4 regions of the Xanthomonas vasicola pv. musacearum NCPPB 4379 genome follow, and region 3 is predicted to be linked to each of the others. Evidence: predicted binding sites of a transcription regulator. Region 3 holds the regulator's gene; each other region holds the start of a gene.

Region 1 (7,383 bases), 240 kb from region 3:
GTTCGATCAAGCCTTGCATGCGACGACCCTGCGCGACGGCGAGCGGCCATTATCCGCCTTCCGTCACAGCGGCGACTGCCCGGCAGCGACGGAACGATACGTTGCGGCCAAGGCGTGCAACCAGCTGTGGAACAGGCCTTCGCTGCGCAAGGCACGTCGCCACCAGCCCAATGCCTCGCCCTCCTCGCCTGGCCGCCACGCCAGGTAAAAGGTTTCGTCGGGCTTGTGTGTTTCCACCTGCACCTCGCGCAGCCGGCCGTCCTGCAGCGCCCCGCGTGCGTAGGGCTCGGGCAGAAAGCCGTAACCGGCGCCGGCCAGTTGCAGCAGCAGCTTGGTGCGCATGTCCGACACGGTAAGCACATTGCGGCCGGACAGCAGCCCAACCGTGCGCGGCAGCAGGCGCCGCGCCGAGTCCGCCACGGCGATCGCGCGATGTTCGGCCAGCTCGGCCGCGCCCAGCAGGCCGGCCGTCGCCAGCGGATGCGTGGATGCCACCGCAAACACGAAGCGCAGGGTGCCGATCGGCTCGGCCACATAGCCACCGCCACTTGGCCCCTCGCCCGCCGCCACGATCAGGTCCACGCGCCTGTCCAGCAGCGCCTCCCAACTACCCGACAACGACTCGCTCAGCACACGCAGCCGCGTGCTGTCGGCCACGCTGTAGAAGTCCAGAATCTGCGGCTGCAGCAAGGCCGCAGGCAGCACCGCATCCAGCCCGATCGCAAAGTCCGATTCCCACCCGGAGGCCACGCGCCGCACCCGCAACTCAAGCTCTTGCGCGGCACGCAACAGATGGCGCCCTTCGCGCAATAACTCGCGCCCAGCCTGAGTGGGTGTGGCTTTCGGCCCCACCCGCTCGAACAGCTGCACGCCCAGATCCTCTTCGAGCTTGGCCACCGTGTAGGAAATCGTCGACGGCACCTTGAACAGCACTTTGGCTGCAGCTGCGAACGAGCCACGGCGGTCGATGGCGTCGAGAATTTGCAGCGCTTCCAGGCTGATTTTCATTGTTCGAAATTTTCGATGGTAGCGGGCAAATCTACTCGCTTTGTCTCTCAGACGCAGAAGCGGAGACTACGCATCAAGCCGCTGGGACACCGATTCAACCCCCAGCGCCAATTCGAATCTTTCAAGGAGAAGCAGCATGTTGAATGTCCGCAAGAGCGAAACCCGTGGCCGCGCCGAACATGGCTGGTTGTCTTCGCGCCATACCTTCTCCTTTGCCAGTTACCACGACCCGCGCCACATGGGCATCGGCCCGCTGCGCGTGATCAACGAGGATAAGGTGCACCCGGGCGAAGGCTTCGGCACCCACGCACACCGCGACATGGAGATCATTTCTTATGTCTTGGGCGGCGCGCTGGAGCACAAGGACAGCATGGGCACCGGTTCGGTGCTGCATTACGGCGATGTGCAGCGCATGAGCGCCGGCAGCGGCGTGACCCATAGCGAGTTCAATCACTCGTCCAGCGAGCCGGTGCACTTCCTGCAGATCTGGGTGATGCCCGAGCGCGCAGGCATCGAGCCGAGCTACGAAGAAAAGCACTTCGATGCCGACAGCAAGCGCAACCAGTTGCGCCTGATCGCCTCGCCCGGTGGCGAGAATGGCTCGCTGCGCCTGCATCAGGATGCGCGCTTGTACGCCTCGATACTGGATGGCGAAGTGGGCCTCCAGCAGCCACTGGCTGAAGGCCGCATCGGCTACGTGCAGGTGGCCCGCGGCAGTCTGAGCGTCAACGGTCAGGTGCTCTCGGCCGGCGACGCGGTGCAGATCATCGGCGAGCCGGAGATCGTACTGGCCGATGCAAGCGATGCCGAAGTGCTGGTATTCGACCTGCCAAAGTAATTGCAAACCGCTGGATGGATGGCGTACTGCGCGGCGCTGGTGTGCGATGCGTTAGCTAGCGCCGAAACAGACAAAGCCCGCTGATGCGGGCTTTGTTTTGTGCGGATTTGCTAGCGGACTGGCCAGCGGCATAGGAATGGCTTGTGGCCTACGTGCTGCATATAGGGATCTCTAAAAGCCACCTGCGGTTTGCGGTTTGCGGATTGAAATGCCGACCTGCAAAGGTCGGCTTGTGAGGTGTGAGTTGTGAGGTGCGGCTCACACCTCACATCATCATCGTGCCGGCTGACGTGTCATCTCGGCGGCGCTGATGAGAGCGAAGGTCTCACCACCACACGTCAGGCAACTCATTGCGAGATTCACCCGCAGAGCAGTCGCAAGACCAAGGGAACCGCTCCGTGCCGCATGCGGAACGCAGTGAACGTAATCACGCCGCCTTCGAGGCAGCGTTCCGCGTAGCCTGCGCAGCGGCCTGCACAGCAGTGCCATCCGTCTCGCCATTGGCATCGCCATTGGCATCGCCATTAACCAACGCGAACAGCGCATCGGCATCGCCTTCCAATACGTGCGCCGAGCGCGCCAGATCGTCGACCATCTGCGCCTGATCGCGTGCCTGCACACCGATCGACTGCAACGCCACGTTGGCGGTGGAAATATCCTGAGCCTGGTCACGGCTGGCAGCGGCGATCTGCTCCACGGTCGCAGTGACGCGCAGGACCGAGGTCACCATGTCCTGCATCACTACACCCGCTTGCTCGGCCAGGCGCGAGCCATCGCCGACCTGATCGGTTGCGTTGTCGATCAAGGAGCGAATCTCCTTGGCCGAGACGCTGCAACGTTGCGCAAGACTGCGCACTTCGGTCGCCACGACAGCGAAGCCACGCCCTTGCTCGCCAGCACGCGCAGCTTCCACCGCAGCGTTCAAGGCCAGGATATTGGTCTGGAACGCGATGCCGTCGATCACCTCGATGATCTGACCGATACGGTCGGTCGCCGAGCGAATGCCGGCGGTGGTCTTGACCACGTCGGCAATGACATCCGCACCGCGCCGCGCCACCGCGGTCGAGTCTTCGGCCATGCGCCGCGCAGAACCCGCGTTCTCGGAGTTGGTGCGCACTGTGGCAGCAAGTTGATCGATCGTGCGCGATGTCTGCTCCACCGCGGCCGATTGCGTGGATACGCGGCTGACCAACTCCTGGTTGCTGGCCGAAATATGGTGCGACTCGCGCTGTACGTTCTGCGCAATGCTCATGGTCTGCCGCATCAAATCGCGCATGCGCTCGGCCGAACGCACCTGCTCGGTCACATCGGTTGCGTACTTGACCACCTTGTACGGCCGCCCGGAGACATCCAGGATCGGGTTATAGGAAGCCTGGATCCACACCGCACCGCCATCCTTGCGCAGCCGGCGATAACGCCCGGCATCGAACTGGCCGCTTGCCAGCTTCGCCCAGAACTGGCGATATTCCGCTGACGCACGATAGGCCGCGTCCACGAACACGCTGTGGTGCTGACCGATCGCCTCAGCAGCCGGATACCCCAGGATGTTTAGAAAGTTCTCGTTGGCACCGAGCACGTTCCCTTTCAGGTCGAACTCGATCACGCCCATCACCTTGTCGATCGCCCGGATGCGCCCGTCTGCGTCGGCCGAATCGACCACCTGACGAGTCACGTCGGTCGCGTACTTGACCACCTTGTACGGGCGCCCGTGCTCGTCGAGCACCGGGTTGTAGGACGCCTGGATCCACACCGCCCTGCCGTCCTTGCCGATGCGCCGGTAACGCCCCGCGTCGAAGGCGCCGCGCCCGAGCGAATCCCAGAACGCGCGATATGCAGCCAACTGACGCGTCGTCGTATCCACGAACATGCCATGGTGCTTGCCGACAATCTCCTCCAACCGATAACCCATCACCTGCAAGAAATTCTGGTTGGCCGCGAGCACGGTACCGTCCAGCGAAAATTCGATGACCGCCATCACCTTGTCGATGGCGTCGATGCGCCCTTCAAAATCAGCGGTCTGGCGTACCTGTGCGGTGATGTCGGTGGCGTACTTCACCACGCGATAGGCCTTGCCGGATCGATCCAGCAACGGGTTGTACGATGCGTTGATCCACACCTCGCGCCCGTGCTTGTCCAGGCGGCAGAAGCGCCCGGCATTGAAGTCGCCGCGACGCAGCGCCTCCCAGAACTGCCGATAGCTTTCGCTGTCGCGATCGGTAGGCGTCACGAACATGCGATGATGCTGGCCGACCACCTCGTCCAGTCGATACCCCATCAAGCCTAGGAAATTTGGGTTTGCATGCAGAATGCGGCCATCCAGATCGAACTCGATCACCGCCATCACCCGGTCCACCGCCGCGGCCTTGTGTTGCAGCCCACGGCCCCAGAAAGAGAACACGCTTCCAAGCAGGTGCGATAGGCGCATCACGTCAAAATCCGAGATTTGGTTCACGTCCTTAGCGACCCATGCGCCGGTTACTTAACCCCGCTGCGCACGGCATCTCCAAGGCGGTTCAGATCTTGTCATGGAGAGGCAACGCGCCCCGCCGCGAAGCGCGTCCTACACCCGCTCCGAGTCTCTGTGCGGCATACCGGGGAGGCGACCGACTGCGGTGCAAGATGTCGGTAGTAGCTGCACTGGCGACATCCACCGACGAAGATTGATAAGCCTTCCATACTTGCCCCTCTTTCGCGGTTATTGGGCTTCGCCCCTTGACGATTAGTACGAGCGGATTGGCTCACTGGTCTAGCTGAAACAGCGACAGACCGAACGATGCACCCTGGCGTAGAAGCAGCGCTGTCATGCACTACCCGACTGCGTATGCAAAAGACAGGAAAACCGGAAGCGCCCAAGACGCATCCATCCGAGACCCTCTGGCTTACGTCGATGCGTTTGGCTTGATATGTCGTGCAACACGCTTGCGCAGCCGGATGGAGTAAAGCATCGCCCCGCGTTGCGCGCGCATGCTTGCGGGCGCGGGCATAGCCATGCGCATGTAATGGCACACCGCATGCGCGCGCCGCAAACCAATGGATTCGCAGGAAGCAGTCAGTGCAAACCTCTTCGCACGATTGCGATCGCGATGCAGGCGCGCGTAAAACGAGTAGCTACCAAGCATTCGGACGAAGCGAGCAAGCCAAATGCCCATGCCGCAAGCCAGCTCTTGTTCCGGAGCAATGAGCTAACCGTAGATGCGAAGAATCGCGGTAAGCCGCGGATGCGACCAAAGCCGGAAAGCTGCACTCCGCTCAGGAGCTGTCGAGACCGACCACGCGGTACAGCGTGCGGCGATGTAGTTGCACACACGCTCGTTCAAGCTGAGTGCGTCTTGGGAACGTCTCTGCGCAGGCGACCACTGCTAGCCCCAATCCAAGAGGGTCTCGCAAGAGCCCAGGCAATGCGTATTGCTGCAGCGAGCACACGCCAGTATCAGCCAACCTTCGTTGAATCAAGGACCATAGCTACACACATAAAAACGCCCGCAAATCAGTGATTTGCGGGCGTCTAGAACACTGGCGGAGCGAGAGGGATTCGAACCCTCGATAGAGCTTTTGACCCTATACTCCCTTAGCAGGGGAGCCCCTTCAGCCGCTCGGGCATCGCTCCAGTTTTTGCTGCCCGCCGCGATGTCTGTGGCAGGCCGCGAAGAATACCGGGTAAGAGGGGCTAACGTAAACCCTTTACAACGATCAATTCGAAGAATCGTCACCGCGATGTGCGCCGGAAGCGACCGGCTCATCCCCACGCTGGATGCGCTGATAGATTTCTTCGCGATGCACAGCGACATCCTTGGGTGCGGTAATACCGATGCGCACCTGATTGCCCTTGACGCCGAGAACGGTCACGGTGACCGAGTCGCCGATCATCAAGGTTTCGGCTACCCGGCGAGTGAGGATCAACATTTTGCAAATCTCCTGTAACCGGTGGATTTCCCCACCAGCATCGACGGCCTCCTGAGTGAGACGCGCCCTACGTAAAGGGAATAGACCAGAAATGGTAGCGGGACATCCTGCTAGCCAGCAAGGCATAGCAGGACAAGTGTTCAGCCCAAGTGTTGCTTGACCCAGAGGGGCACACCGTCGAGTGCGGTCGCAAGGGCGGGCCCGTCCTCGCCACCACCCTGGGCGAGATCCGGACGGCCACCGCCCTTGCCGCCGATCTGACTGGCGATATAGCCGAGGAGTTCCCCTGCCTTCACCTTGCCAGTTGGGCTGCCGTTCACACCAGCGACAAGCGCAACTTTGCCGCCTGAAGCGCCAGCCAGCACGATCACCGCGTCGCCGAGCTGTTGCTTCAGGCGATCCATCGCATCGCGTAGCGCCTTGGCATCGAAGCCTTCCAGACGCACTGCCACCACCTTGACCCCGGCCACATCGATCGCACCAGCGCCCAAATCAGCCGTTGCACCCGACGCCAGCTTGGCCTTGAGCGATTCCAGCTCGCGCTCCAGCCGCTTCTGGCGCTCAGTCAGTGCGCGCACCTTGTCGACCACCTCGGTGGCGTTGCCGCCGAGCAGATGGGCGGCTTCAAGCAAGCGACGCTCCTCGTCGGCCACATAGTCCAGCGCACCCTGCCCGGTCACCGCTTCGATACGGCGCACACCCGAGGACACGCCGCCTTCTGAGGTGATCTTGAACAAGCCGATGTCGCCGGTACGGGTGACATGGGTGCCACCACACAGCTCGGTGGAATAACCGCCCATCTTGAGCACGCGCACGTTTTCGCCGTATTTCTCGCCGAACAGCGCCATCGCGCCGAAATCCAGCGCCTCCTGCATGGCCATGTTGTGCACTTCCACACCATGGTTGGTGCGCACTTCAGCATTAACCTTGCGCTCGATCACAGCGAGCTCATCCGCAGTGATCGGCTGGAAGTGCGAGAAGTCGAAGCGCAGCCGATCAGGCGCGACCAGCGAGCCCTTCTGCTGCACATGCGTCCCCAATACTTCGCGCAACGCGGCGTGCAGCAGGTGGGTCGCCGAATGGTTGAGGATGGTCTTGCCGCGACGTTGCACGTCGATTCCACCGGCAAGCACATCGCCAAGCGCAAGCGTGCCTTCGCTGATGCGACCCACATGGCCATGGAACTGGCCGGCGAACTTCTGCGTGTCGGCCACTTCGATCGAGACACCAGGGCCGCTCAGCTGGCCGCTATCGCCTACTTGGCCACCCGACTCGGCATAGAACGGCGTACGGTCGGTGAACACGATCACCTCGTCGCCCGCCTCTGCACGTTCGGCGGGGCGGCCCTGCTTGAGCAGTGCCACGACCTTGAGCGCATCGGCATCGTACGCATCGTAACCCAGGAACACGGTTGGCGACATGCTGGCGACCAGGTCGGCCGGCAATGCCACGCCGCCGCCGAACTTGCCCGCCGCACGCGCGGTCTCGCGCTGACGCTCCATGGCGAACTCGAAGCCCTCCATGTCTACGCGCATGCCGCGCTCGCGCGCGATATCGGCGGTCAGGTCGACTGGGAAACCATAGGTGTCGTACAAGCGGAACGCATCGGCGCCGGGGATAATTTCCTGCGAGCG
Region 2 (7,383 bases), 530 kb from region 3:
ATAACCAGAGCGCGCACCAGATCGAAGCCGATCTGCATGCATTGCGCGGCGAACACGCCGCGCTGCCGGTGGTGCCGTTTCCCGATTGGGAAACCCTGCCCTACGACCAGTTCAGCCCGCACCCTGAAATCATCAGCCAGCGTCTGGCTGCCCTGCACCGCCTGCCCGGCCTGACCCGCGGCGTGGTGATCGTGCCGGTGCAGACCTTGCTGCAGCAGCTGGCGCCACTGAGTTACATCGTCGGCGGCAGTTTCGATCTCACCGTCGGCCAACGGCTGGATCTGGATGCGGAAAAACGCCGTCTGGAAAGTGCCGGCTACCGCAACGTGCCGCAGGTGATGGACCCGGGCGATTTTGCGGTGCGCGGCGGCCTGCTCGACGTCTTCCCGATGGGCGCAGACACGCCATTGCGGGTCGAGTTGCTGGACGAAGATATCGATTCCATTCGCGTGTTCGACCCGGAATCGCAGCGCTCGCTGGACAAAGTGGACGCGGTCAAGATGCTGCCCGGCCGCGAAGTGCCGATGGACGATGCCAGCGTCGAACGCGTGCTGGCCTGCCTGCGCGAACGCTTCGACGTGGATACCCGGCGCAGCGCGCTGTATCAGGATCTCAAATCCGGGCTGGCGCCATCGGGCATCGAGTATTACCTGCCGATGTTCTTCGCCAAGACCGCAACCCTGTTCGATTATCTGGACAAGCGCGTATTGCCGGTGATCGCCACCGGCGTGTCCAACGCCGCCGATACCTTCTGGACGCAGGCGCAGAACCGCTACGAACAGCGCCGCCACGATGTCGAGCGCCCGTTGCTGCCGCCGGACGCGTTGTATCAATCGCCGGACGCGCTGCGCGAGCGGCTCAACAAGCTGGCGCGCATCGAAGTGTGGGCCAGCGATCATGCGCGCATTGAGGAAGCCGCCCCGCTCGGCGACCAACCGTTGCCGCCGCTGCCGGTGGCTGCGAAGGACGCACCTGCCGGCCAGGCGCTGGCCTCCTTCCTGAGCCATTACCCGGGCCGCGTGCTGGTGGCTGCCGATTCGGCTGGCCGCCGCGAAGCCTTGATGGAAGTGCTGGCCGCCGCGCAATTGAAGCCGGAGTTGGTCGCCGACGTGCCTGCATTCCTGGCGGGTAAGCTGCGTTTCGGCATTACCGTGGCGCCACTGGAAGATGGCTTTGCGCTGGATCAACCGCAGATTGCGCTGCTCACCGAGCGCCAGCTATTTCCGGAACGGGCCAACCAGCCGCGCCGTACGCGCCGGGTCGGACGCGAGCCGGAAGCGATCATCCGCGATCTTGGTGAGCTGTCAGAAGGCGCGCCGATCGTGCATGAAGACCACGGTGTGGGCCGTTACCGCGGCCTGATCGTGCTCGATGCCGGCGGCATGCCCGGCGAGTTCCTGGAGATCGAATACGCCAAGGGCGACCGGCTGTATGTGCCGGTGGCGCAGCTGCATCTGATCAGCCGCTACTCGGGCGCCTCGGCCGAAACTGCGCCGCTGCATTCGCTGGGCGGTGAGCAATGGACCAAGGCCAAGCGCAAGGCGGCCGAAAAGGTCCGCGATGTCGCTGCCGAATTGCTGGAAATCCAGGCGCGCCGACGCGCACGTGCAGGCCTGGCATTGCAGGTGGACCGTGCGATGTACGAACCCTTCGCAGCCGGCTTCCCTTTCGAAGAAACGCCTGATCAGCTCGCCGCCATCGATGCAACGCTGCGCGACCTCGGCAGCAGCCAACCGATGGACCGCGTGGTTTGCGGCGATGTCGGCTTCGGCAAGACCGAAGTGGCGGTGCGTGCAGCGTTCGCCGCCGCCAGTGCCGGCAAGCAGGTCGCCGTGCTGGTGCCCACCACGTTGCTGGCCGAACAGCATTACCGCAATTTCCGCGACCGTTTCGCCGATTACCCGATAAAGGTGGAAGTGCTCTCGCGCTTCAAGAGCACCAAGGAGATCAAGGCCGAGCTGGAGAAAGTCGCCAGCGGCGATATCGACGTGATCATCGGCACGCATCGCCTGCTGCAGCCGGACGTGAAGTTCAAGGATCTCGGCTTGGTCGTCGTCGACGAAGAACAGCGCTTCGGCGTGCGGCAAAAAGAAGCGCTCAAGGCGATGCGCGCCAACGTGCATCTGCTCACCCTCACCGCCACACCGATTCCGCGCACGCTCAATATGGCCATGGCCGGCCTGCGCGATCTATCGATCATTGCCACCCCGCCGCCAAACCGCCTGGCAGTGCAGACCTTTATTACTGCCTGGGACAACACGCTGCTGCGCGAAGCCTTCCAGCGCGAACTCAGCCGCGGTGGTCAGCTGTATTTCCTGCATAACGATGTCGAAAGCATCGTGCGCATGCAGCGCGATCTGTCGGAACTGGTGCCGGAAGCGCGCATCGGCATCGCGCATGGGCAGATGCCCGAGCGTGAGCTGGAACGGGTGATGCTGGATTTCCAGAAGCAGCGCTTCAACGTATTGCTGTCGACCACGATCATCGAATCGGGCATCGACATTCCCAACGCCAACACCATCATCATCAATCGCGCCGACCGCTTTGGCTTGGCGCAGTTGCATCAGTTGCGTGGCCGCGTTGGTCGCTCGCATCACCGCGCCTATGCGTACCTTGTAGTGCCGGACCGCCGTTCGATGACCTCCGATGCAGAAAAGCGTCTGGAGGCGATCGCCTCGATGGACGAGCTCGGCGCCGGCTTCACCCTGGCCACGCACGATCTGGAGATCCGCGGTGCCGGTGAGTTGTTGGGCGAAGACCAGAGCGGGCAGATGGCCGAGGTCGGTTTCAGCCTCTATACCGAGTTGTTGGAACGCGCGGTGCGCAGCATCCGCCAGGGCAAGTTGCCCGATCTGGATGCCGGCGAAGAAGTGCGCGGCGCCGACGTCGAATTGCATGTGGCCTCGCTGATTCCCGAGGATTACTTGCCCGATGTGCATACGCGCCTGACCTTGTACAAGCGCATTTCCAGCGCACGCGATCCGGAAGCGCTACGCGAATTGCAGGTGGAGATGATCGACCGCTTCGGCTTGCTGCCGGATCCGGTCAAGCATCTGTTCGCCATCGCCGAGCTCAAGCTGCAGGCCAACGCGTTGGGCGTGCGCAAGCTGGATCTGGGCGAAAACGGCGGGCGGTTGGTGTTCGAGGCCAAGCCGGCGATCGACCCGATGACCATCATCCAGATGATCCAGAAACAGCCGAAGATCTACACAATGGATGGCCCGGACAAGCTGCGCATCAAACTGCCGATGCCCGAAGGAGCCGACCGTTTCAATGCGGCACGCGGCTTGTTGGCAGCCTTGGCGCCAGGCTGAAGCGCGGTCGCAACGGCCGCACTCGGTGATTACACCGAGCACAACCATCACGCCTTGAATAACAGACAAGCAGGCGATAATCACCTGCTTGTGTTCGCTGTGACCCGTCGTGAAAACGCGCAACGCGTATCGCCACGCGCGTCGAGGCGCATTCCAAAAGCGCTGTAGTCAGCGCGAAACCATGCGTGAGATGACGAATCGCTACGCAAGAAATGATCGGCGCTGCAGGAACCTGTCCTGCGGGACTGTCCAGGACATTCGCTTCCTGAGCCTGCTTGCAACAAAGCTGAGCAGTTAATACCCAAGCGGTGACGTGCTTCGCAGATCCGTCATTGCGCTGAATTTTGCCTAAATATTTCGATTGGACGCCGATACCTGCATAGACCGGCATGTCCCCCGTGTGCAGAGTTGCCCACGCAAGCCACGCCGCAGCGACCCGTCCCGGGTCATGGCACGCATCCGTGCGCCATCGCATCGCTTGAGGCATCCATGAACACGCCATTGTCCGATTTACCCGCGCCGCTGACACTTGCCCTGGAGGGTGAGATGACCATTCGTCGCGCAGCCGAGCTCAAGCCGCTGCTGCAGCCGGCCTTGCTGCACCCGGGTGGATTGCATCTGGATCTGGGCGCCGTGAGCGAGATCGATACCACCGGCCTGCAATTATTGCTGGCCACCAAGCAGGCGATCCAGGCCGATGGCCGGCCGTTTTCGCTGACCGATTCCAGCCGCGCGGTGGTTGATGTGATCGAACTGCTCGGCCTGCTCGAAGCCCTGTGCCCGCACGCGATTGCAGGTCTTGGCGAACGAATTCACTAACGGATTGTGACGCGCGCATGGACATGAACCAGCTGATGCAGACTTTCCTGGCCGAAAGCCGGGATCTGCTCGAAGACATGGAACGCCATCTGCTCGAAGCCGAGCGTGGCGAATCCTCGCCGGATGCGGTCAATGCCATCTTCCGCGCCGCGCACACCATCAAGGGCTCCGGTGGTCTGTTCGATCTGCCGCAGCTGGTTGGCTTCACCCATGTGGTGGAAAGCGTACTGGATCTGGTGCGCGACGAATCACTCACGCTGAGCTCGGAACTGGTCGGGCTGCTGCTGGTGTGCTGCGACCATATTCATGCCTTGGTGGAAACCGCCGCAGACCCGAGCCATGCCGACCCGGCCGCGTTGGCTGCCGAAGCCGAGCCGCTGCTGGCGCAATTGCAGACCTATCTGCAGAGCAGCGCATGCGGCGTCACTGCAGCCGCCATCCAGCACAGCACACCGGAAAAACAAAGCGGCCATTGGCGCATCACGCTCAAACTGTTTGCCGACGCACTGCGCTTCGGCAACTCACCGCTCAAGCTGATCCGCAACCTGCGCGGCCTGGGCTCGGTCGAATCCATCAACACCGATACCAGCCAGTTGCCGGCATTCGACGACCTCGATCCGGAAGCGAACTATCTAGGTTTCCAGATCCTGCTACGCAGCGATGCCGACCGCGCTGCGATCGAAGACGTATTCGAATTCGTGCGCGAAGACTGCGATCTGGACATCGTGGCCGTGCCGGCACCGACCGACAGTGCGGTGCTTGTCGCTACTGCACCGTTTGCAGCGGCGGCGGCACCGAGTGCGGTTGCACTTACCGCCGTGCCGGCTGCGGCGCCCGCACGCGCCACCGCCGATGCAGGCGCACGCAACGCCGATGCGCGTTCCATCCGCGTGGATGCCGACAAGCTCGATCGCATGATCGACCTGGTCGGCGAACTCATCATTGCCGTCTCCAGCACGAGTGCCAATGCGCAACGCACCGGCGATGCGCAATTGCTGGAATCGGCCTCGATCTTGGCCGGCCTGGTGGAAGATGTGCGCGAAAGCGCATTGCAGCTGCGCATGGTCAAGATCGGTGGCACCTTCAGCCGCTTCCAGCGCGTGGTGCACGATGTCGCGCGCGAACTCGGCAAGGACATCGCACTGGTGGTGGCCGGCGAAGACACCGAGTTGGACAAGTCGGTGGTGGAAAAGATCGGCGACCCACTGACGCACTTGGTGCGCAATGCGATGGACCACGGCATCGAGCCGGCAGACGTGCGCGTGGCGCGCGGCAAGCCTGCCCGCGGCACCGTCGGGCTCAACGCGTATCACGACTCCGGCAGCATCGTTATTCAAATTACCGACGACGGTGGCGGCTTGAACCGCGACCGCATCCTGGCCAAAGCGCTCGAACGTGGCCTGATCGAACCCGGCCGCCAACTCAGCGACCGCGAAGTATTCGCGATGATCTTCGAACCGGGTTTTTCCACCGCAGAAAAGGTCACCAACTTGTCCGGGCGCGGCGTCGGCATGGACGTGGTCAAGCGCAACATCACCGCACTGCGCGGCACGGTCGAGATCGATAGCGCTGCCGGATTGGGCACCACCATTTCGGTGCGCCTGCCGCTGACGCTGGCCATCATCAATGGCTTCCAGGTTGGTGTGGGCAAATCGGTCTTCGTGGTGCCGCTGGATGTGGTGGAAGAGTGCGTGGAGTTCACGCCCGACTACGCCAGCGATTACATCGACCTGCGCGGCAGCGTATTGCCGTATGTGCGTCTGCGCGAGTTGTTCGCGCTTGGCGGCAAGACCCCGCCGCGCGAAAGCATCGTGGTGATCCGCCAGGGCGCGCAGCGCTTCGGCCTGGTGGTGGACACCTTGCTGGGTGAATGGCAGACGGTGATCAAGCCGCTGTCCAAGGTTTTCGCGCAGGTCAAAGGCATCAGTGGCTCGAGCATTCTGGGCAGCGGCGATGTTGCGCTGATTCTGGATGTGCCCAGCCTGATTCAGCAATTGCACCCTAACCAGGACGCGTTAGCGGCCTGAGCGCTCGCACCACCGCTGCCGTACAACTCGCGCCGTTTGTCGTTACCTGACCCCAGGAAGTCACCGCCATGTCACACCGTCTCCCGATCGCTACGCAGTTGTGGTTTACCGCCGCGCTTGCCGTCGCACTGCCCGTTGTCGTGGTCATCGCCGGCTTTGCGCTGACGCTGTCGCACGCGGGCTTGTTGGGCACCAGCATCGTTGCCGCATTGATCAGCGGCGCCTTGCTGGTCTGGGCAATCCGTATCGCCAGCGCGTCGCTGGAGCTAGCCACCAGCACGCTCGACGCGTTCTCGCGGGGCAACTTCGATGTCGCCCTGCCGCAAGTGCGCGATGAGCAGGCCGGCGATGTGCTGCGCGGGCTGCGCAAGGTGCAGAGCGGCATCCGCCACGTCAACGAAGAAATCAACCGCGTCTCGCGCGAACACGATGCTGGCGAGATCGATGCGCGCATCGACGTGGCACGCTTCGATGGCGATTTCCGCACCATGGGCGATGGCATCAACCGCATGATGGCCAGCCACATCGCGGTGAACAAGCGGGCGATGACCTGTGTGGCCGAGTTCGGCCGCGGCAATTTTTCTGCGGAACTCGAACATTTGCCGGGCAAAAAGGCTTTCATCAACGAGGTGGTCGATCAGATTCGCGGCAACCTTACCGGCATGGTCGCCGAGGTCAACCGCATGGCGGCCGAGCATGACGCCGGCGATATCGATGTGGTCATCGAGACCCAGCGCTTCACCGGCGATTTCCGCCGCATGGCCGAAGGCATCAATGCGATGGTGGCCAGCCATATCGCGGTCAAGAAGCAGGCCATTGCCTGCGTCAGCGAATTCGGCCGCGGCAACTTCACCGCGCAACTGCCATTGCTGCCGGGCAAGAAACGCTTCATCAACGACACCATCGAGCAGGTGCGTGGCAACCTCACCGGCCTGATCGCCGAGATCAACCACATGTCGGCCGAACACGAGGCCGGCGATATCGACGTGGTCATCGACAGCACCCGCTTCGATGGCGATTTCCGCAGCATGGCGCTGGGCATCAACCAGATGGTGGGCGCGCATATCGCGGTCAAGAAACTGGCGATGGGCGTGGTGGCCGAGTTCGGCCGCGGCAACTTCGATGCCCCGCTGGCGCAGCTGCCGGGCAAGAAGGCCTTCATCAACGACACCGTGGAGCGCGCGCGCGGCAATCTGCGCAGCATTTCCGAAGTGATCCAGGTC
Region 3 (7,383 bases):
CGTCTTCGCCATGGGCGGCAGCCACCGGCTTGGCAGCCGTTGCCTGCGGTGCGGCCTTGACCGCTGGCGGGCCACTTTTGGCATCGAACTGTGCAATCAAACTGGCCGGCGCGTGCGGCACGGTCTCGCCGGAGCCCATGGCATCCAGCATGGCCTGCAGATAATCCAGCGACTGCTGCGCGGCATCGAAGTGATGCGCCTGCAGCACCGCCTGGCCGGAGCGCGCCATGCCGAGGGTTTCTTCAGCGGCGTGGCACAGCTCCACCATGGGCTTGATCGCCAGAAAGCCGGCGCCGCCCTTGAGCGTGTGGAAGCCGCGGAACACCGCGTTGAGCTGGTCGGCTTCTTCTGGCGCCTGTTCCAGCGACACCAGCTGTTCGCCGAGGCGATCCAGGATTTCCTGGGCCTCGACGATGAAATCGGCAGCAATATCGTCTGGAACAGCACTCATGGTTACAGCCCCAATCCGGACAGCAGGTCGTCGGCGTCGTCTTGCGACACCGCATGACGGTCCAGGCCCTTGACTGCAGGACCGGCAAGACCGCCGTCGTCTTTCTTCGGCTCGGTGCTCTTCGGCGGCAGGCCGAGCGCACCGAAGCCCTCATGCACGCGCCGCACGATGCCGGCCACGCGACGGATGATCTGCCCGCTCAGATCCTGGTAGCTCTGCGCCAGCGAGAGTTCGGTCAGGTTATGGCGCATCTTTTCCAACAACGCGCCCTGGTCCTGGTTCAGACCGCCGTCGCGCAACTGGTTGGCCAGTTCGCGGCATTCTTCGACCAGATCCAGCGTGCGATGGCTGGCCTTTTCGGTCATTTCCACCACGTGGTCCAGGCGCGAACAGGCATCGTCCAGCTCGCCGGCTTCTTCAGGCACGGTGGGCAGTTCGCCCAATGCCTGGCCGAGTTCGCGTGCGAGCCGGCTCAGGCCCTGCATCATCGGACGCGTACGCAGAGCGGCGAGGTGATCGACCTCGCGCTTCCACGCTGCTTCGTCACCGCTTTCCAGTGCGTCGAGCGCGCCTTGCAGGCGGTCGATCAACGCGGCGCGTTCGGCATTGGTTTCCACGGTGGCGTTCATCAGGCGGTGGCCGCCAGACGTTCGAACACCTTGCCCAGCTTTTCTTCCAGCGTCTGCGCAGTGAACGGCTTGATGATGTAGCCATTCACGCCGCACTGCGCGGCTTCGATGATCTGCTCGCGCTTGGCTTCGGCAGTCACCATCATCACTGGCAGGTGCTTGAGCTTGGCGTCGGCGCGGATGTTGCGCAGCAGGTCGATGCCGGTCATGCCGGGCATGTTCCAGTCGGTGACCACGAAATCGAACGGGCCAGCACGCAATGCCGCCAGGGCGCTGTTGCCGTCTTCGGCCTCTGCGGTATTGGTGAAGCCGAGATCGCCCAACAGATTCTTGACGATACGTCGCATCGTCGAGAAGTCGTCCACGATCAGGATCCGCATGTTCTTGTTCACATCAAGCTCCTAACACGAAAAATACGCGAAAAAATTATTCGTCAATTTCGACACCGGCGTCGGCCAGTTCGAAGACTTTGAGGCGGCCCCGCAAACGCACCACTGCCTGGCCGTGGATCTGGCAGACGCGCGATTCGCTGACACCGAGCACGGCGCCGATTTCTTTCAGATTCAATTCTTGTTCGTAGTACAGCGACAGCACCAGCTGCTCGCGCTCGGGCAATTGGCCGATGGCCTTGCCCAGTTCGCGGCCGAATTCGCCACGCTCCATCATCTGCTGCGGGTTGGGGCCACCCTTGGCGGTGGTGTCCAGCTCGCCGTGATCTTCGATGCGCGATTCCAGGCTCAGCACCTGGCCACGCGCGGCATCTTCCATCAGACGCAGATAATCGAGCAGCGGCATTTCCATCGCGGCGGCCACTTCGGTGGCGGCGGCGGCGCGGCCGGTGTTCTGTTCGATCTTGCGCACGGCAGCAGCCGCATCGCGGGCGCGGCGATGCACCGAGCGCGGCACCCAGTCGCCACGACGAATTTCGTCGATCATCGAGCCGCGGATACGGATCGAGGCGTAGGTTTCGAACGAAGCGCCCTGTTCGGAGTCGTAACTGCGCGAGGCTTCGATCAGGCCGATCATGCCGGCCTGGATCAGGTCGTCCACTTCCACGCTGGCCGGCAGACGTGCCGCCAGATGGTGAGCGATGCGGCGAACCAGGTCGGCATGCTGGGTCACCACGTCGTTGGCGTTGTTGCGCTGCACGGCGCGGTACTGCGCGCTGGCCGTGGTGGCGGTAGCGGTGCTCATGCGGCCACTCCCCGTTGGATGATGCGTTCGACAAAGAACTCGACGTTGCCGCGCGGCACGGTGGGAGCCTGCCAGCGCGAGGTACGGCGTGCGATTTCTGCGATGGCCTGCGCCGACGGACTGGCGGGGTAGGCTTTGATGACGGGTTGCTGACGTTGCACCGACAGGCGCAACCAGTCGTCCTGCGGCACGTGGCCGAGGTAGTTCAGCGACACATCGCCCAGGAACTTTTCGCACACGCGCGAGAGCTTGTCGTACAGCAGGCGACCTTCGTTGGGGTCGCGCACCATGTTGGCGATGATCTGCAGACGGTCCACGCCGCGTTCGCGGGAGAGCACCTTGATCAGCGCGTAGGCATCGGTGATCGATGCCGGTTCGTCGCAGACCACCACCACGGTGTCCTGGGCGGCCTGACAGAAGGTCAGCACGCTGTCGGTGATGCCGGCGGCGGTGTCGATGACCATCACGTCCAGGTCGCGTTCCAGTTCGGAGAACACATTGACCAGGCCGATGTGCTGGGCCGGGGCCAGTTCGGCCATGTGGCGGCGACCGGACGCAGCCGGTACCACCAGCACGCCGCCGGGGCCTTCGATGATCACTTCATCAAGTGTGCAACGCCCGGCAATCAGGTCGGCCAGGGTGTACTTGGGCGAGAGTCCCAAGACCACATCCAGGTTGGCCAGGCCGAGGTCGGCGTCCAGCAGCAGCGTGCGTTTGCCCATGTCGGCAAGCGCCACGGCCAGGTTGGCGGAGATGTTGGTTTTACCCACGCCACCCTTGCCACCGGTCACGGCAATAGTGCGCACCGGGCCCAAAGGCTCGGGACGGGTCGCCGACAGGGGGAAGGCGTTGGTCAGCTTGGCGTATTCACGCGACTGCATGGTTGTGCTCCGGAGTACAGGGCTTATCGGCAGCGCGCCGCAAATCTTCAAGACGAAGAACGAGACTGGCGGCATTGGCGCGGTGCAGGTCGTCAGGGACCCGCTGTCCGTCAGTCACCCAGGTGATGGGCATTTGGTGGTCGACCACCACCGACAAGGCGCTGCCGAAGCGGCCGGTCTCGTCGAGTTTGGTCAGCACCACGCCTTGAGGTTTGGCGTGGGCGAAGCGGCGTACGACCTCGTCGAGGTCGGAAAAATGGGCGTTGGCAGGCAGCACCAGCAGCGAGGTGACCTGCTGGGCGGCGCGTAGCCAGTTCAGCTGGGCAGCCAGGGCGCGGTCGCGCTGGCCCATGCCGGCGGTGTCGATCAGCACCAGCTTGTAGTCGCGCAGGCGCTCGAGCAGTTCCAGCAGGCTTTCGGCGCTGTCGGCTTCGTGCACCGCGATGCCGAGCTGACGGCCGTAGCTGTGCAGCTGCTCGCGGCCGCCGACACGCTGGGTGTCGGTGGTGACCAGTGCCACGTCGCGCGGGGCGTGCTGGGCAGCGAAGCGCTGGGCCAGCTTGGCAATGGTGGTGGTCTTGCCGGCGCCGGTCGGGCCGACCAGGGCGATCACGCCGCCACGTTCCAGCGGGTCGACCGGGGCTACCGGCAGACGCTTGGACAGCAAGCCCAGCATCAGGCCGCGGCCACGGTGCAATTCGGTATCGGCCGGGATCTGTAGGGCCACGTCGCGGATCAGGCCGGCGTCGAAACCGTAGTCGTCCATCAGCTCCAGAGCTTGGGCACGCACCGGTGAGCCGCGCAGGCGCTCGTCGGTGAGGCGGTTCATTTCGCGCTCGATCATCTGACGCATCAGCGCCAGCTCGCCGCGCAGCTGCTTGAGTTCTTCATCGTTCTGCGGTGCCGGGGCGGCGGCAACCGGCACCGCGGCCAGGGCGACCGGGGCTGTCACGATCGGCGGCAGTGAGGCCGGCGGCAGGATCTGCGGCAGAGCGTCATCCAGATCGAAGTCGGCTTCGTCGTCGCGCTCGTCTTCGTTGTGGCCATAACCGGCATGCACGGCAAGCGCAGCGGCCATGACCGGGCTGGCAGCCTGCGCCGGGGCGGCCTGCACGGCCGGGCGCTGCACCGGAGCGGTGGTCAAAAAGTCGGCGAACAATTGTTCCGGGACGGCCGACAGCGCATGTTCCTGGCGCGGTGCGGTGGTGACGGCAACCGCGTGGGCCAGTGCCTGGGCGGCCGGCGAGGGGATGGAAGCGGTGCGCACCGGGGCGGCGGCCGGCGTCTGGCGCGGCACGTTGACCGGCTGACGCAGCGCCATCGCGGCGATCATGTCTTCAGCGGCGCTGGCAACGCGCTGGCGCTGGCTCACGCTGGCATCGGCAGCCGGGTTGAGCGGCGCATGCACCGGTGCGGCGGGCTTGGCCGGGGCTTGCGCGGCAGGCGCCTGCTGGATCGGGGCCGGCTCTTGATGTGCGGCGACCGGCGTCTCGGAGCGCGCGGTTTCCAGGGCGCGCTGCACGAGTTCTTCGTCGTAGTTGCTGGCAGCGACGATCTCGATGCCTTCAGCGGTACGGCGGTTGGACAGGATCACTGCGTCCGGGCCGTGTTCTTCACGCACCATGCGGAAAGCGGTGCGCATGTCCGGGGCAACGAAGCGTTTGATTTTCATGCGAAGTGCCTCCAGGAACGGGACCCGCCGGACGCCGGACGGGTGCACGATGAATGTGGGTGTGTTGCCAGCGTCATGAGTTGCCTGTCCCGGTCGTTGTTCCAAGTCTTGCGTTCGCTCCGGAGCGGTGCTGCTGCTGCGGTGTCGGCAGAGCTAATGCATGCGGTGTGCCAAAACGCGCCGTGCTGGGTTTCCGGCGCCGGAAGAGGGCGGGTCGCGACAGCGGCGACGCAATGCGTACGGCTCGGCTGGTGGTTCAAGTCACTGGATTGACTAGCTTTTTCCCAGGATATTGAAACGCTGGCGGCAGCGTGCGGGCAGATTTGGCGGGCGAGCCGGTCTTACCCGTATGGCACCTGCAGCCCTCAGGCATGGCCAGCGCCATGCAATCGATTGGAGCGCCAGACCAGTGGCGGCTTTCCGACGCCGGCTGTGGTGGTCGATTGCCGTCCGGTCGCCGGTCCTGGCGGCGTGACGCCTGCCAGGTACCGGCGTGTCGTAGAAGCGCACCCGGGCGCGACGGGTTTTACCGGCAAAGCCCGGTCGCGCCCAGGTGCGCTCCTACGGTGTGCACCAGTCGACGGACACCTTCCAGCATCTCTGGGATGTCTTGGTCATGCCAACATCTCGCCTCATGGCAGGCGAGGGGATGACCCTCGGCGGCAACGCGTCGCTGGATTACCAGCATGTCGTAGGAGCGCGCTTGGGCACGATAGGCCTTGCTGGTAAAACCCGACGCGCCCGGGTGCGCTTCTAAAGCGTGTGTTGCTTGACGGACACGTTTGGACGTCTGCGGGACTCAGCTAATCGTACCGACCAGCTTCAAACGCTTGTCTTCCGGCACTTCGCTATACGCCAGCACCGACAGGCTGGGCACGCTGTGGCGGACCAGACGGGCCAGCGCGGCGCGGACCTGGGCGGGCACCAGCACCACCGCCGGTTCGTTACGGGCTTCTTGTTTGCCCACGCATTCGGCCAGGCTCTGGTGCAGGCGTTCGGCCAGGCCCGGTTCCAGCGCCACGCCATTGCCTTGGGTGGATTCCTGCAGCACGCGTTCCAGCTGCGGGGCCAGGGTGAACACCGGCAGCTCGACCGACATGCCGGCGATTTCCTGCACGATGAAGCGGCCCAGCGAGGTGCGCACAGCGGCGGTAAGAGCGGCCGGGTCCTGGCTGTGCGGGGCGTGCTCGACCAGCGCTTCGACGATCTTGCGCAGCTGGCGCACCGGAATCTTCTCGATCAGCAGGTTCTGCAGCACGCGCACCACCACAGATAGCGGCAGCGCCTTCGGGGTAAGGTCTTCGACCATCTTCGGCGCGGTCTTGGCCAAGGTGGCCAGCAACTGCTGCACTTCCTCGTGGCCGAGCAGTTCCGGGGCGTGTTCGCGGATCAGGTGCGACAGATGGGTGGCGACCACGGTGGCCGGGTCGACCACGGTGTAGCCCATCGATTCGGCATAGGCGCGCTGATGCGGCTGGATCCAGGTGGCGTCCAGGCCGAATGCCGGGTCCTTGCCGGGGATGCCGTCGAGCTGGCCGAGCGCGCCGCCTGGGTCCAGCGCCAGTTCGCGGTCGGAATAGATTTCTGCGGTGGCCACCGGCACGCCGTGCACCAGCAAGCGGTAGGCGTTGGCCGACAGTTCCAGGTTGTCGCGGATGTGTACCGGCGGCACCAGAAAGCCGATGTCCTGGGTGAGCTTGCGGCGCACGCCCTTGATGCGCGCCATCAGCTCGCCGCCCTGGTTCTTGTCCACCAGCGGGATCAGCCGGTAGCCCACTTCCAGGCCCAGCGGGTCGATCGGGCGCAGCTCGTCCCAGCTCAGTTCAGCGCTCGCCTGGGCGGCAGTGGCGGCCGCGGCAGCCTTCGGGTCGGTCGCGGGATCGCCGGTTGGTGCAACCACCAGGCTGCGCTTGTACATTTTCCAGGCGATCACGCCCAGGATCAGGCCGAGCGTCAAAAACGCGACGTTCGGCATGCCCGGCACCAGGCCGACCAGGCCCAGGATGGCCGCCGCCACTGCCAGTGCGCGGTGCTGGCCGAACACCTGGCTCATCATGGCGCCGCGCATGTCCTGCGCACGCGAAGCGCGGGTTACCAGCAAGGCGACCGACGATGACACCAGCAAGGCCGGCAGCTGCGCTACCAAGCCGTCGCCGATCGACAGCAGGGTGTAGGTGGACGCGGCATCCATGAAGCTCATGCCGTGCTGGAGCATGCCCACCGCCATGCCGCCGATGAGGTTGATGAACAGGATCATGATCGCGGCGATGGCGTCGCCGCGGATGAACTTGTTGGCACCGTCCATCGCGCCGTAGAAGTCGGCTTCTTCGCGCACTTCTTCGCGGCGGGCCTTGGCTTCCTCACGCGTCAGCAAACCGGCGTTGAGGTCGGCGTCGATCGCCATCTGCTTGCCGGGCATGGCGTCCAGGATGAAGCGCGCGGTCACTTCCGACACGCGCCCGGCGCCCTTTGTGATGACCACGAAGTTGATGATGGTCAGGATTGCGAACACCACGATACCGACGGCGTAATTGCCGCCGATCACGAACTGGCCGA
Region 4 (7,383 bases), 1.8 Mb from region 3:
CGCCTGCATCACTTGCGCGGCGCGATGGAAGACCGCAGCACGTTCGCGCGGCGAGGTCGCAGCCCAGGCGCGCTGTGCTTGTTTGGCCTGTGCGATAGCGGTCGCGACATCGGCCAGGTCGGCCTTGCCGACTTCATGCAACAAAGCGCCGGTTGCCGGCTCATGGACAGCCAAGCTGCCGCCGTGACCGGGCACCCATTCGCCATTGAAGATGCAACCATGCCACGCGGGTGCGTTTGTTGCAGCGTCCGCTGCGCTGGAAAGAGCATTCATGGTCTAGCCTCCTGCAAAAAAATGTGGTGGATTAGAGCGTAGTGGAAGCCAGCCCGCCATCGATCGGCAGGGTGATGCCGTTGATCCAGCGGGCGGCGTCGGATGCGAGAAAGACGATGCCCTCGGCCACTTCGTCGGCATACGCCGGGCGGGTCATGCGCTTGGCATCTTCCTTGACGCGTTCCTCGCCGAGCATGGCGGCGAAATCGTCCAGGATCGGCGTAAACACCGGGCCCGGTGACACGTTGTTGACGCGCACGCCATGGTCGGCGAACCAGGGCCGCGATTGCAGCAAGGTCCACACGATCAACGCTTCCTTGAAGTATTGGTAGCAAGTGTCGTGGGGCACCGGATGCGCCGCCAGCCATGCACTGCCGCTTTCGAAGCTGTCGGTCGCGGCCAACTGCTTGTGCAGGTCCAGACGCTGCGGCCACTCGGCGCCCAGAATTGAAGCGACATTGATGATGGAACCGCCCGACACGATACGCGGCAGCAGCCCCTGGGTCAGATGGCGCAGGCCCAGATAGTTCACCCGCGCCACCACATCCACCGGCGCGGTGCCCGGCACGCCGGCAATATTTGCCAGCGCATCGATGTGATCCGGCAATGCCTTCACCAAGGTATCAATGGATGCCAGGTCGCCAAGATCGGCCTGATGAAAACCGTGCAGTGTCATTTGCACCGGCGTGCGATCGACACCAATCACCTTAGCGCCATGAAACCGTGCAAGCCGTGCGACCTCCGCGCCAATGCCCGACGCCACGCCAGTCACCACGATCGTCTTGTTGTGTAAATTCATTGCCATCCTCGAAGGAGCCAGCTGTGCCGGCGCTAGAACACATGGACATATTCGAGATTCACGTTGGTGCCGGACGCTGCGTTCCTGACTTCGACGGGTAGGTAGAGGTTGGCGAACAGGATGTTCTTGGCATCAAAGCGCCATACGCCACCCGGCCCTGCATAGAACGCGCGCTGACGGCTGTCCGGCACGCGCTCGTCGTTGGTGCGGTTGTCGCGGAATTGGGTCAGGTAATACGCGTTGACGCCCAGCCGCAGCTTCGGCGTCAGTTCCCAGGAGGTGGCGAAATTGATCCAGCCTGCATCGCCTGCCTGACCGCTACGGAAGTCGAAGCCGGGCGACACGTTCGGACGACGCTCGCTGCGAAAGTTGTAGATGTAGTTAATGCGTGCGCTGACTTCCCAATTGGGCGTGGGAAGCACCGTGAATGCGTAGCTGGGAATGAGCGACCAGTAACCGGAGCCCTGGTTGAGATCGCGGTCGCGGTCAAACTTGCCAACCGGCGCCACGGCGTCGAATTCGAATCGCTGCGAGAACACCGCTCGCCCGTTGCGTATCACCGGCGGCATTTGCAGATATGGCCCGAATGTCACATCGCCCAAGCCGGCGCCGTTGTCGCGCAGCGTGGCAATACTGTTGCGGCCGAACGAGGTCTCCAAATTGACCAGCGGCACCAGTGCAGTGACGCCCAGCGATCCGCCAAACAATTTCTAGGGCGTGACGTAAGCGAACTGGGTCAGCAGCACGGTGGAATCGATACGCGGGTTGTCGAACACCGGTACATCGTTGCCACGGGCGTCCTTGATTGCATCCAACGCGTTATGCCGCAGGTAGGTGATGACCGCCAACCCGGGTGTGGTGCTGGTGAACCCGTCCAGAAAGCTGGTGCCACCGGTGTTGACGCCATTGGTCAGCGACGCGCTCTGCGGTACGCCCTGCGGCGCGCTCTGCGCCAGTGCCGCGCCTGCTGCCAACCCTCCCAACACACCGAGCAGCGCGCGGACCTGCCACGTTGCTGCCATCCCAGCGCCACGCATCACCGATGATCGAATCACTGCAGACATCTCCAGCATTCGGAGGGATTAGCGGCACGTGTCACATTACGAACGTCAGCCATGCGCATGCGCCGCGCTGCGCACAGCACATGCCATCGAAACCTTCGTTGAGAGTCGCTGCCGGGCGACAGCAGACCGACGGAGCCGCGTTACGGTGTGTCCAGACGATCCAAGCGGTCCAGGGCGCGCAACAGCGGTGCTTCGCTGGATCCGAGCACAGCGCTGAGTTGCTGTTCCATGCGCAGCACTTCGGCTTCGGCGGCGGCCAGTAGCGCGGCACCGGCCGCGGTCAGCGAAAGATGCTGCATGCGCCGGTCCTGCCGTCCACGCACCTGCCGCAGCAGGCGACGCTTGACCAGCCTGGCCACCAAGATCGCCAGATTCGGCGGCGATACGTGCAGCACATCGCCGATCTGGCGCTGATTGATGCCCGGGTTGCCATCCACCAGCATCAGCAGCGAGAAATCGACCGGCTTGAGGTCGAACGCTGCCACGCACTCCTGAAACATCCGCCGGATCAACAACTCGGTGCGGGTGATGCGATACCCCAGCAACCGCAGCAGACGCGCCTGATCCACCGTGGTGACGGCATCGGGCAAGGGCGCAGCAGGGGCAGTGATGGGCATGGCAGCTCTCACAACAAAGGCAGCGGGCGGACCGGTACGCGCGATGCGCCCCATCCGCAACGCCGATCCCCGGCGTGCACCGTATTGTAGACGCGGCCAGGCCTGTCGATGTGGACATCCACGCCGCCGATGCATGCGCTGTCCGCATATCCAGCACGCCGCCCTTCCGCACACGCGCCTTGCAACGGCGGCATAGCGCGGCAGCTGGTGTGGGACGGCAGTGATCCAGACAGGACTGGGACATGATTCCGGGCGGCAAGTGATTGCGTTCCGGAATATTTATTTATCATAACTACATTGCCAAGCTGCAGCGCAGCATGGTCGCGCTCGCTAGCCGGGAAGCGCTCTGTGGGCTGCTGGCTGCTGGCTGCTGGCTGCTGGCTGCTGGCTGCTGGCTGCTGGCTGCAGCACATGCTGGTCGCAAGCCGCAAGACGTGCGGCTGGGATATCTGCTGAAGGTGATGGCACGGCGTCGGCTTGCATGGCACAAGCACGCCACTGCCGCGGCGCCTATGCCGCCCACTTAGGGCAACCAGAGTTTTTCTAGATCGCGGAAGCCCCACTCGCTGGGGCTTTCCATCTGCGCAATGCGGTCCTGGCAGTCCGGGCGCGACAGGTCGATGTCCTGCACCAGCACGTGGCTGCGCAACTTGGCCGAATAGAACACGCGCACCTTGGGCTTGAGCAGCGAATCAGGGCTCTGCTCGATCACCACCGCGAGTTTTTGCGACTCCAGCCGCACCAGCGAACCAACCGGATAGATGCCCAGCCGGCGTACGAAGGCCTGGAAGACCACCGGGTCGAAATGGCCCTTCCAGGACGCCATCTGCTTGAGCGATTCGGCCGGATCCCAGCCGCGTTTGTAAGGGCGGTCCGAGCTGATGGCGTCGTAGACGTCGCACACCGCGCCCATTCGCGACATCAACGAAATATTTTCGCCGACTAACTGATTCGGGTAGCCGCTGCCATCCATCTTTTCGTGGTGATGAAGCGCAATTTCCAGCACCACCGCATTCTGCACGCCGCCAGCCACCAGCAGCCGATGGCCGTCCAGCGGATGCTGGCGCATCACCTCCATTTCTGCGCTGGTGAGCCGGCCGGGCTTGTTGAGAATCTCCAACGGCGTCACCGCCTTGCCCATGTCGTGCAGCAGGCCGCCCATCGCCGCTTCCACCACCTGCGGCTCGGGCAGGCCGAGCTGGCGCGCCAACCCGCTCATCAGGCCGGCCACGGCCATCGAATGCAGATAGGTGTAGTCGTCGGCGGTCTTGAGCCGCGCCACGCTGATCAAGGCCTGCGGATGCCGCAGCACCGAGTCGTTGATGGCTTCCACCAGCGGCATGGCCGCCTCGGTGTCGACGGTGCGCCCCAGCCGCACATCGCGAAACATGGCCTCGACCATGTCGCGGCCGTCTTCGAAAATGCGGCGTGCGCGCACCACCTCGGCTTCGATGCCGACCTGCGCGGTGACGCTGTTGGTACGCACGCTACGCGGTTCGGCAGCAGGCTCCGGCGGTTCAGGCGCCGCAGGCGCCGGACTCGGCGGTACGCCCGGTTCGGCAGACGCGCCAGAGCTCGTGGGCGCCTCCACATCCACCCCGCGCGCGGTGTCGATTACCAGCTGCTCGATGCGGCTGTCATGGATCTTCTCCACATCGTCGGAATCGACCAGAAACGACGTCTTCCAGAACGGATGGTGCACCCACGCGCCCAGCAGCTTGTAGACATACATGCCGGGGCGGAGTTGATCTGAGTCGATGGTTCTGAGCATGCCGGCGCTGGTCTGCACAATGTCCAGGGAAAGTTCGCCACGGCTTGGCGGTCTGCGGTGTTATCGGCACATGGCACGATTTCTTTGGCGCGCGACCGGGTCGACGAAAGGCCTGGATGTGACGCCGGACGCGGCTGTAGGCGGGCCGCTCAGCGGTTCGGCAGCCGCATCCCCAGCACGGCGACGACGGCGAACAGCAACGGCACGCTGCAGGCCAGATACAACATGGCCGGCGACCATCCGGCGTCCAGCAGCACCCCGGCGCAGAACGGCGACAGGATCGCACCGAAGCGCCCCACCCCGATCGCCCAGCCCAGCGCAGTCGAGCGCACCGCAGCGTTGAAGACGATCGGAACAATGGCGTACATGCCGCCCACCGCAGCGAACATTGCTGCCCCGGTGAGTAAGGCGACAGCGAACGCCCAGCTCAACTGCGTCGTGCACAGGCCGGAGGCCAGCATCGTCAGGCCCATCAGCAACAGGGATCCGATCGTCAGGCGCGACAGCCGCACGCACGAGGCCAACCCACTGAACAGCACGCCGCCGCCGATGCCTCCAAGATTCAACAGCACCCCGCCCGTGACGCCCTCGGTGGCCGACGAGCCAGCGGTCACCAGCAGCTTCGGCGTCCAGCTGATCACGAAGTAGAACGCGAACATCAGCGAAAAAAAGCCAAGCGCGATCAGCAGCGTGTGCCGCCGCATGGCAACGTCAAACAGGGCCCGATAGCCTTGTGCCTGCGTGGCAGACTGCGGCGGTAGCGGCGGCAACGCGTCGTGCGGCGGCATTCCCATCCGCGCCAGCACGGCGTTGAAGCGCGCGACGGCATCGGGTGGCCGGCGCATGATCAGGAACTCCAGCGACTCGGGCAGGAATGCAAACACCAACGGCACACAAAGCAACGATGCCACTGCCCCGAGTACGAACACCGCAGGCCACGACCATTGCTGCATCAACAGTTCGGCAATCATGCCGCCCAGCGTGGCACCGACCGGGTAGCCGGTCACCTGCAGCACGATGGCAGTGTTGCGCCAACGGGGGCTGGAAAACTCCCCTGCCGTGACCGCAACGCAGGCCAACATACCGCCGATCCCCAGACCGGTCAGGAGCCGCAGCGCCCCGAGCTGCCATGCAGTGCTGGCCAGTGCGGACATACCCATGCCGATGGTCAGGATCGCCAAACATGCCAGCGTCAGCGCGCGACGGCCGATGCGGTCTGCCAACGGCGCCAACCCCAGCGCGCCAAGCGCCATGCCGATCAGGCCCGCGCTGAACAGCATACCCAGCAGCTTGCCCGACAGCTGCCAGTCCGCCGACACGTGCGGCGCGGTGAACGCCATGGCCATCACGTCGAAGCCATCGAGCATCGTCAGCAACACGCATACCGCAACGGCCCTCCACTGGAACGGTGTCATGCGCTCCAGCACGAAGTGCCCAAACGATGCAGTGTGCTGACGCATTGGCATGCCCTGTAGTGTGAGAAAGGAATGGTCCGAAAGCGCTGCAGTCGACGTTGAACGGCGCAGTGCGCAAGGCCGGGCTGCGCGGCGGAACAGCGATGCGTGCGATCACCCATGCATAGTGGCTTGCCACCGCCTGCACACGCTAGCCGATTGCACCGCCGGTTCAAGACCGATGACCGCAGCGCTGTGCGCTTATCGGAAAATGCGCCAACGCGCTTGGCCAGCGCTGCGATGTCTTCGGATGCATCGCGTGACGTGCTGTCCGCGGCTTTGGGGTAGCTGCCGTCGCGGCACAATCCATTGGACCTCGTCCCACCTGCTGACGTCTGGCAGCGGCCTCGCACGCATTGCATCCGCCCGTTGAGTGCTGCGGCGCACTGCCCTGCTGCTGCCCCGGCGGCAACCGCAGCGCAGGTATCATCCGCAGCGTGTCCGCAGTAGGCGGCACGCTGACTTGACGGAGATGCTGTGACCCCGATCCGCCCCTTCCTGGACCACACCCCGCAGCTGGGTGCCCGCGTTTACGTCGATCCTGCCTGCACCATCATCGGCAAGGTAAGCCTGGGCGATGACGTCTCGGTCTGGCCGGGTACCGTAATTCGCGGCGACGTCAATCATGTGCAGATCGGCGCGCGCACCAACGTGCAGGACGGCACCATCATCCACGTCAGCCACCACAGCCCGTTCAACAAGGCCGGCTACCCCACGGTGATCGGCGAGGACGTCACCGTCGGCCACGGCACCATCCTGCATGCCTGCACGATCGAGGACCTGTGCCTGATCGGCATGGGGGCCTGCGTGCTCGATGGCGCAACGGTCAAACGCTATGGCTTCGTCGGTGCCGGTGCGGTGGTCGGCCCGGGCAAGGTGGTTGGCGAAGCCGAGTTGTGGTTGGGCAATCCTGCACGTTTGGCGCGCACGCTCAGCGACAAGGAAATCGAAAGCCTGCATTACTCCGCGCAACATTACGTGCGGCTCAAGGACCAATACCGGGGCGCCTCGCCCGCCAGCTGAGCCGCAGCGCCATCAGCGTGCATGGCGCGGGCGTGACGGTACCGGAGTGCGCGGCTACGGCTGCGTGGCGTGCTCCAGTGCCGTCAACGTGGCCAGCGCCTGGGCGCGCGATGTACCGCACATGTCCTGGGACGGACGCAGGCGGGCGCAGACCGCTGGCCGCGTCGGCAGGCCGAACAGGCGGCAGCGGCCCTGCCCGTCCAGTTGCACGCACGGCACCCCCGCCGGCTTGCCATGCGGCATGCCGGGAATGGCCGAACTGATTGATGGGGCGATACAGCAGGCCGCGCAGCCAGCGCGGCAGGGGATGTCCAGGTGCATGCCGCAGTGTAAACCGCCGCCGCCTCCCGGCAGCGGCGGCGATGCCGGCTAGCGGGGCGGA

What was found. Region 3 encodes FliA, which starts transcription of late flagellar genes. Its sites were predicted from a motif close to TAAAGTTTNNCNNNCNNNGGCCGATAA; they were not measured.
Region 1: a site for FliA is predicted at 4,303-4,329, ahead of KWO_RS09085 (methyl-accepting chemotaxis protein). Genes of this name have one in related genera too.
Region 2: a site for FliA is predicted at 3,663-3,689, ahead of KWO_RS07695 (STAS domain-containing protein). Genes of this name have one in related genera too.
Region 4: a site for FliA is predicted at 4,585-4,611, ahead of KWO_RS01590 (cyclic di-GMP phosphodiesterase). Genes of this name have one in related genera too.

The regions. Positions count from the first base shown of each region.
Region 1 covers NZ_CP034655.1:1,922,433-1,929,815, reverse strand. Annotated here, with positions in the region: gene KWO_RS09100 (DedA family protein/thiosulfate sulfurtransferase GlpE) at 1-19, opposite strand, end outside; gene KWO_RS09095 (LysR substrate-binding domain-containing protein) at 64-1,008, opposite strand; gene KWO_RS09090 (pirin family protein) at 1,145-1,846, shown strand; gene KWO_RS09085 (methyl-accepting chemotaxis protein) at 2,274-4,244, opposite strand; gene KWO_RS09080 (hypothetical protein) at 4,726-4,995, opposite strand; tRNA gene KWO_RS09075 (tRNA-Ser) at 5,361-5,453, opposite strand; gene csrA (carbon storage regulator CsrA) at 5,537-5,749, opposite strand; gene alaS (alanine--tRNA ligase) at 5,890-7,383, opposite strand, start outside.
Region 2 covers NZ_CP034655.1:1,633,828-1,641,210, reverse strand. Annotated here, with positions in the region: gene mfd (transcription-repair coupling factor) at 1-3,314, shown strand, start outside; gene KWO_RS07695 (STAS domain-containing protein) at 3,804-4,133, shown strand; gene KWO_RS07690 (chemotaxis protein CheA) at 4,151-6,160, shown strand; gene KWO_RS07685 (methyl-accepting chemotaxis protein) at 6,229-7,383, shown strand, end outside.
Region 3 covers NZ_CP034655.1:2,159,058-2,166,440, forward strand. Annotated here, with positions in the region: gene KWO_RS10095 (chemotaxis protein CheA) at 1-451, opposite strand, end outside; gene KWO_RS10100 (protein phosphatase CheZ) at 454-1,080, opposite strand; gene cheY (chemotaxis response regulator CheY) at 1,080-1,472, opposite strand; gene KWO_RS10110 (RNA polymerase sigma factor FliA) at 1,507-2,274, opposite strand; gene KWO_RS10115 (MinD/ParA family protein) at 2,271-3,155, opposite strand; gene flhF (flagellar biosynthesis GTPase FlhF) at 3,142-4,827, opposite strand; gene flhA (flagellar biosynthesis protein FlhA) at 5,627-7,383, opposite strand, start outside.
Region 4 covers NZ_CP034655.1:349,745-357,127, reverse strand. Annotated here, with positions in the region: gene KWO_RS01620 (benzaldehyde dehydrogenase) at 1-273, opposite strand, end outside; gene KWO_RS01615 (coniferyl-alcohol dehydrogenase) at 305-1,072, opposite strand; partial or broken gene KWO_RS22385 (SphA family protein) at 1,105-2,145, opposite strand; gene KWO_RS01600 (MarR family winged helix-turn-helix transcriptional regulator) at 2,277-2,807, opposite strand; gene KWO_RS01590 (cyclic di-GMP phosphodiesterase) at 3,277-4,524, opposite strand; gene KWO_RS01585 (MFS transporter) at 4,674-5,984, opposite strand; partial or broken gene KWO_RS23340 (hypothetical protein) at 6,229-6,459, shown strand; gene KWO_RS01575 (gamma carbonic anhydrase family protein) at 6,456-7,001, shown strand; gene KWO_RS01570 (proteinase inhibitor) at 7,056-7,253, opposite strand; gene KWO_RS01565 (glycoside hydrolase family 5 protein) at 7,371-7,383, opposite strand, start outside.